DNA from 2 places in the Roseomonas chloroacetimidivorans genome. Region 1 is predicted to be linked to the other one. Evidence: predicted binding sites of a transcription regulator. Region 1 holds the regulator's gene; the other holds the start of a gene.

Region 1 (3,405 bases):
GCGCTGGTGACCCTTGCGGTGCTGACGGGGCGGCGGGCGCTTTCACCACGGGCCCTCGCCCTGGCGGCGGGGCTGGTCCTGCTCGCCAACCCCGCCGCGCTGACCGGGCCCTCCTTTCAGATGTCCTTCGCCGCCGTGCTGGCGCTGATCGCGGCGGCGGAGGCGCTGCGTGGGCCGAGCCGGACCTTGCGGGCGCGAGGCTGGCACGGAAGGGCGGCGCTGGTGGTGCTGGGGCTGGTCACCACTTCGCTGGTCGCAGGTGCGGCCACCACGCCCTTCGGCCTGCACCATTTCGGGCGGCTGCAGCTCTATGGCGTGGTGGCGAATGGCATCGCCGTGCCGCTGACCACCTTTGTCGTCATGCCGGCGGGGATGCTGGCCCTGTTCCTGATGCCCCTCGGGCTCGAAGGACCGGCCCTGTCCGTCATGGGTTGGGGAGTGGACGCAACGCTGCTGACCGGACGTGTCGTGGCGTCCTGGCCCGGCGCCGCATTGGCCGCGCCACCTATTCCGGGCTGGGGGCTGGGGGTCTTCGCTCTGGGCTTGTGCTGGCTTTGCCTCTGGCGCCTTCCCTGGCGCTGGGCGGGCGTGCCGGTCATGGCGCTGGGGCTGCTTTCCGGCCTGCTGGTCGTGCCGCCCGATATTCTGGTTGCGGCCGATGGGCGGATGCTCGCCCTGGCCACTCCATCCGGCGTGCTGTCCGAGCGGAGCTCCGGCGCCAACCGCCTGATCCGCGAATCCTGGTTGCGGAGCTGGGGGGAGGAGGGCGGCCTGCCCCTTCCCCGTGATGGTGAAGCGGCGCATGGCGCGGCGACCTGCACCATGTTGGCCTGCCTCCTTCGTCCGCGCCCGGAGGCGCAGGCGGCCATCCTGCTGCGCCAACCCCCGCGCGAGGCGCCCCGGCCGCGGCGTGGCCCGGCTCCGCCGCCCCCGCCGGTTCTGGTGGAGACGGGATGCGGGCAGGCGGCCATCATGATCTCGCTGGAGCCCATCCGGGGACGCTGCCGGCAGACGCCGCATGTCGACCGCATCAGCGTCTGGCGGGACGGTGCCCATGCGATCTGGCTGACCCCGGCGGGCGTGACCATCCTTTCGGACCGGGCAGCGCGGGGGCGGCGGCCCTGGGTGCCGCCAGAGCCCGTCCCGCGGACGCAGCCCCAGGCCGAGCCGCCGGCCGAGACGGAATGAAAGAAGCCCGGGGAGAATGCCTTCCCCCGGGACTCGTCATGCTTCTCTGAGGCTTTTCAGTGATAACGGCGGACCAGGCCGACAAGGCGGCCCTGCACCTTCACGCGGTCCGGGCCGAAGATGCGCGTCTCGTAGCGCGGGTTGGCCGCCTCCAGCGCGATCGAGTTGCCGCGGCGGCGCAGGCGCTTCAGCGTCACCTCGTTCTCATCCACCAGCGCGACCACGATGGCACCGTTCTCGGCGGTGTCGCCTCGGCGGATGATCACCGTGTCGCCGTCCAGGATGCCGGCTTCGATCATCGAATCGCCGGCCACCTCCAGCGCGTAATGCTCGCCGCCCCCCAGCAGCGCGGCCGGAACCTCGACGCTCTCGCCCCCGTCGCGCAGCGCCTCGATCGGCAGACCGGCGGCGATCCGGCCATAAAGCGGCAAATGCACCGCTGCGGCATCGTTCGCCGTACGCACGGCGCCGGGAAGGTTCGGCGCGAAATTTCCGCGGATAACGTTCGGCGCGAAGGCCGGGGCGGGGGCCGGGGCAGCAGCGGCCACGGCGGCCTGGGCGGCGCGGGGCGCCAGGCTGTCGGGCATACGCAGCACCTCAAGCGCACGGGCGCGATGGGCGCGGCGCTTCAGGAAGCCGCGCTCCTCCAGCGCCGTGATCAGGCGATGGATGCCGGACTTCGACTTGAGGTTCAGCGCCTCCTTCATCTCCTCGAAGGACGGAGAGAACCCGGTGTTCCGGAGGTGCTTATCAATGAAGGTGAGCAGCTCGTGCTGCTTCCGGGTGAGCATGGGCCGGCATCTCCCTGGGGGCGAGGGGGGCAGTCTTATGCACGAACAAACGGGCAACCGACACGGAAGTTCTATGAAAGTTCTCCCGCGTCGGTCAATGCCGCCTTCACACGCCCAGAGAGGAAAGTTCCACAACTTGTACGCTTGCCCCCGCCTCCAGGGCTGGCGCGTGGGGCTCCCGCAGGATCAGCGCATCCGCCCGGGCCAGGGTGGCCAGCATGGAGCTGTCCTGCACCGGGAAGGGAGTGGCCACCAGGCCGCCCGTGGGATCGCGCGAAAGGGATGCGCGGACAAAGTCCTGGCGGCGGTCATTCGCCGCCATGGGCTGCCCCAGAGCGGCGCTGCGCGTCTCGACCGGGCCGGAGCACAGGCCGGAGAGACGCCGCAAGGCCGGGATGAGAAAGACCACGGCACAGACCATGGCCGAAACCGGGTTCCCGGGCAGGCCGAGCAATGGAGTGCCGCGCAGGTCGCCCCAGATCAACGGCTTGCCCGGCCGCATCGCGATCTTCCAGAAATCCAGGGAGAAGCCCTGAGGGCCAAGTGCGGCCTGGACGAGGTCATGCTCGCCGACACTGGCGCCGCCGGTGGTCACCAGCAGGTCGCATCGTCGACCGGCTTCTGCGGCAGCGGCGATGGCGTCACGGTCGTCAGCGGCGATCGGCAGGACCAGCGGATCGGCCCCGGCCCCGCGCACCAGCCCGGCCAGGGCATGGGCGTTGGAGGAGACAATGCCGCCGGCGGGAATGGCCTCGCCGGGCAGCACGATCTCGTCGCCGGTGGCGAGGATGCCGATGCGGGGGCGGCGATGGACCTGCAGCCAAGGGTGGTTGGCAGCAGCCGCCAACCCGATGTCGCGCGCCGTCAAACGTCGGCCAGGGGACAGCAATTCGTCGCCAGCCGCGAAATCAAGGCCGGCGCGGCGTATATGGCGGCCGGCACGGGCCGCCTCGTTTACGACAACATGCCCGTCCTCAGCCGTCGCGTCCTCCTGAAGCAGGATCGCGTCGGCCCCGGGCGGCACGGTGCCACCGGTGAAGATCCGCACCGCCTCGCCCGGCTCGACCGGACCGGCGAAGGGATGCCCGGCCGGAGATGCGCCGGTCACGCGCAGCCGCGCGCCCAGCGTGGCGTCCGCGGCGCGCAGGGCATAGCCATCCATCGCCGAGACATCAGTCGGCGGCTGGGTCAGCCGCGCGAGGACGGGGCGCGCCAGCACGCGGCCCCAGGCCTCGGGGAGGGGAACAGTCTCGGGGCCGGTGGGCGACACGCCCGCGAGGATGCGCTGCAGTGCCTCCGCCACCGGGATCATCAGGGCGCCTCGTAGAGACCGGATTTTCCGCCGGATTTCCGCGTGAGGCGGACGGCCTCGATCCGCATGCCGCGATCCACAGCCTTCACCATGTCATAGATGGTCAGCGCGGCG
Region 2 (3,405 bases), on a different contig from region 1:
GCCCAGGGTGGGGTACTGACCCGGCTGGCGACCGCGACGCTCTCGCCGGACATGGCGCGGCTGGAGGGAACCCGGACCCTGCTGGATGCGACGCCGGCCCAGTCCTCCGGGCGGAACCATTATGGATGCCGGATTGCCTTTGGGCCGGACGGCAAGTTCTATCTTTCCACGGGCGAACGCTACAACGACAAGGGGCGGGCGCAGCGGCTGGATGATCTGGGCGGCAAGGTACTGCGGCTGGAGCGGGACGGACGCCCCGCCGAGGGCAATCCCTTCATCGGACGCCCGGATGCCCGACCGGAAATTTTCACCTATGGGCACCGGAACCCGCAGGGGCTGGCCGTCAACCCGGCCACCGGATCGCTGATCGAGATCGAGTTCGGTGCCCGGGGCGGCGATGAGGTGAACCGGTTGCGAGCCGGGGCGAATTACGGCTGGCCGCTCGTGTCCTACGGCACGGATTACGACGGCAGCCCAATCGGCACCGGGCAGGCGAGCGCGCCGGGAATCGAGGAACCGCTGAAGCACTGGACGCCGGCGGTGAGTCCTTCGGGCGGAAATTTCTATACGGGCGATGCCTTTCCGGCCTGGCGGGGCAACCTGTTCCTGGCCGCGCTGCGCACGCCCGGCCTGATCCGGCTGACAATGGATGGCGACCGCGTGGTGGGGGAGGAGCGGCTGCTCTGGGGCCGCACGCGCTTCCGCCAGGTGCTGCCTGGGCCTGACGGCTTCCTCTACATCCTGACGGACGAGACCCGGGGCCGCGTGCTCCGACTGGAGCCAGCATCGTGAGCACATCCGAGGCCCAGGAAGCCCTTTCAGGCCTTTATGCGCTATCGGCGCCGAAGCCTGATGGCGGTCGCGTGCCGCTCGCGGATTACCGCGGCCAGGTGCTGCTGATCGTGAACACGGCAAGCCAGTGCGGCTTCACGCCGCAATATGCGGGGCTGGAGGCGTTGCAACGCCGCTACGGGCCGCAGGGCTTCTCGGTGCTGGCCTTTCCCTGCAACCAGTTCGGGCGGCAGGAGCCCGGCGATGCCGCCGAAATCGCGAATTTCTGCACGACCAAATACGATGTCAGCTTCCCCGTCTTCGCCAAGATCGAGGTGAACGGGGCAGGAGCCGATCCGCTGTTCCGCTTTCTCAAGCAGGAGGCGCCGGGGGCGCTCGGGACGGAAGCGGTGAAGTGGAACTTCACCAAGTTCCTGGTGGACCGCAGCGGCCGCGTGGTGGCGCGCTACGCACCCGCGACCGCGCCGGAGAAGATCACCGGCGAGATCGAGCGGCTGCTCAGCGCGTAATGCCCTGCCTCAGGCGGTGCGAGCGCCGCCGGGACGGGGAACGCTGATCACGAAGAGGCGGTGGTTGGCGATGTCGATGTTGCGGCGCGCCTTCTCGTTCCACACGCGCTCGGCGGTCTTCGTGTCATGGAAGGGGCCGTAGCTCTCCTCCGATCCAGGCTCGAGGGTCGTAAAGGTCGCGTCGGTGAAGATGCCGCCCCAGATGAAATGAAGCTGGGGGTAGGTGTTGTCGGGCATGGCCTCGGCTCATCAACGGGTGCGGCGCAGCAAATACTCCCCTGGGGTGAATTTCCCAAGGGCGGGGGCCATGACATTCATGCGGGGCTGAACCTGGAAAGCGCCTGAATTCAGGATCTTTCCGCTTATTGTTCTTGATATGTTCTTGATGTCGCGCAGATTGCCTCTCATATCGGAGGGCCAGCCGTAAGGACCTTTCATGGATCTGCGCGAGAAGCTCGAGATCCTCGCCGATGCCGCGAAATACGACGCGTCCTGCGCGTCCTCCGGCACCGAAAAGCGTGACAGCCGCGAAGGTGGTCTGGGCAGCACGGAAGGCATGGGAATTTGCCATGCCTATGCGCCGGACGGCCGCTGCATCTCGCTCCTGAAGGTGCTGCTGACCAATGCCTGCGTCTTTGACTGCGCCTATTGCATCAACCGGGCCTCCTCGAATGTGCGGCGGGCGCGGTTCTCGGTGCGGGAAATCGTCGGGCTGACGCTCGACTTCTACCGGCGGAACTACATCGAGGGGCTGTTTCTCTCCTCCGGCATCATCCGCTCGCCGGACTACACGATGGAGCAGATCGTGCGGGTCGCGCGGGAGCTGCGGGAGACGCACGGCTTCAAGGGCTATATCCACCTCAAGACCATTCCCGATGCCGATCCCGCGCTGCTGGCGGAGGCCGGGCGGCATGCGGACCGGCTGTCGATCAATGTGGAGCTGCCTCAGGCCGGGAGCCTGAAGGCGCTGGCGCCGGAGAAGGACGCGGGCGCTATCCGCCTGGCCATGGCTGGGCTGCGGAGGCGGATCGACGAGGCGCGGGAGGCCAAGGCCGAGTCCTCGGTGGTGCGGGTGGCCATGTCAGGCGGGCGCCGGGCGACTGCCCCGCGCTTCGCCCCGGCCGGGCAATCCACGCAGATGATTGTGGGGGCGGACTCCTCGGATGATGCGGCGATCCTGGACACCAGCGTCCATCTCTATGGGGCCTACCGGCTGAAGCGGGTCTATTTCTCCGCCTATTCGCCGATCCCCGATGCCTCCTCCATCCTGCCGCCCGTGGCGCCGCCTCTGGTGCGGGAGCACCGGCTCTACCAGGCCGATTGGCTGCTCCGCTTCTACGGCTTCACCGCACCGGAGGTTCTGGCGGGCGGCGAAGGCGGGATGCTGGACCTGGAGTTGGACCCGAAGCTCGCCTGGGCGCTGAAGCACCGCGCGGTCTTCCCCGTGGATGTGAACCGGGCGGATCGCGAGATGCTGCTGCGCGTGCCCGGGCTAGGCGCGAAGACAGTGGAGAGGATTCTCGCCGCGCGCCATGTGCGGTCCTTCCGCATGGCGGATCTGGCGCGGCTGCGGGTGAATCTTCGGAAGATCGCGCCCTTTGTCACGACAGCGGACCACCATCCGCGCAGGGGGCTGCTGGACCGGGCCGATCTGCGCAACCTGCTGCTGCCGAAGGATGGGTTGGCCGAACGCGCCACCATCCTGCCGGCCGGCGGGATGATACGGCCGGTGCAGCTGCCACTGTTCGGGCCGGCGCCGCTGCCCCTTCCGGGGCAGGGCGCCGTGCCCGTGGCGGCTGCCTGATGCCGGTCGGCGGTCGCATCAGGCCAGGCGGGCACGGGATGTGCCCGCCATCGGCGGCCTCAGTAGCGGCGGCCGCGCCGCGCGTCGTGGCGGCCCTGCAAATAGGCACGTTCCTGTGCCCGTTCGGACTGGTCGTAGAGATAGCCAGCGCCGGCGCCCAGGCCGCCGCCGAGCAGCGCGCCCCAGCCGGCATTGCCGCTGAAGGAGCCGACAACCCCGCCCAGGGCGGCGCCGCCCAGGGCGCCGGTTCCAACGGTGCGCTGGGTGCGGTCCATGCCGGCACAGGCGCCGAGGGACAGG

The links. The regulator LexA, encoded in region 1, represses DNA repair genes until DNA is damaged. The targets are predictions, from matches to a motif close to TGTTCTANNTANGTTC.
Region 2: a site for LexA is predicted at 1,668-1,683, ahead of ACO1BU_RS08270 (putative DNA modification/repair radical SAM protein). Genes of this name have one in related genera too.

Annotation. Positions count from the first base shown of each region.
Region 1 covers NZ_JBNBZS010000001.1:87,405-90,809, reverse strand. The annotation lists gene ACO1BU_RS00415 (ComEC/Rec2 family competence protein) at 1-1,188, shown strand, start outside; gene lexA (transcriptional repressor LexA) at 1,245-1,979, opposite strand; gene ACO1BU_RS00405 (molybdopterin molybdotransferase MoeA) at 2,086-3,291, opposite strand; gene moaC (cyclic pyranopterin monophosphate synthase MoaC) at 3,291-3,405, opposite strand, start outside.
Region 2 covers NZ_JBNBZS010000009.1:208,596-212,000, reverse strand. The annotation lists gene ACO1BU_RS08285 (PQQ-dependent sugar dehydrogenase) at 1-792, shown strand, start outside; gene ACO1BU_RS08280 (glutathione peroxidase) at 789-1,301, shown strand; gene ACO1BU_RS08275 (DUF4170 domain-containing protein) at 1,311-1,538, opposite strand; gene ACO1BU_RS08270 (putative DNA modification/repair radical SAM protein) at 1,738-3,105, shown strand; gene ACO1BU_RS08265 (glycine zipper domain-containing protein) at 3,165-3,405, opposite strand, start outside.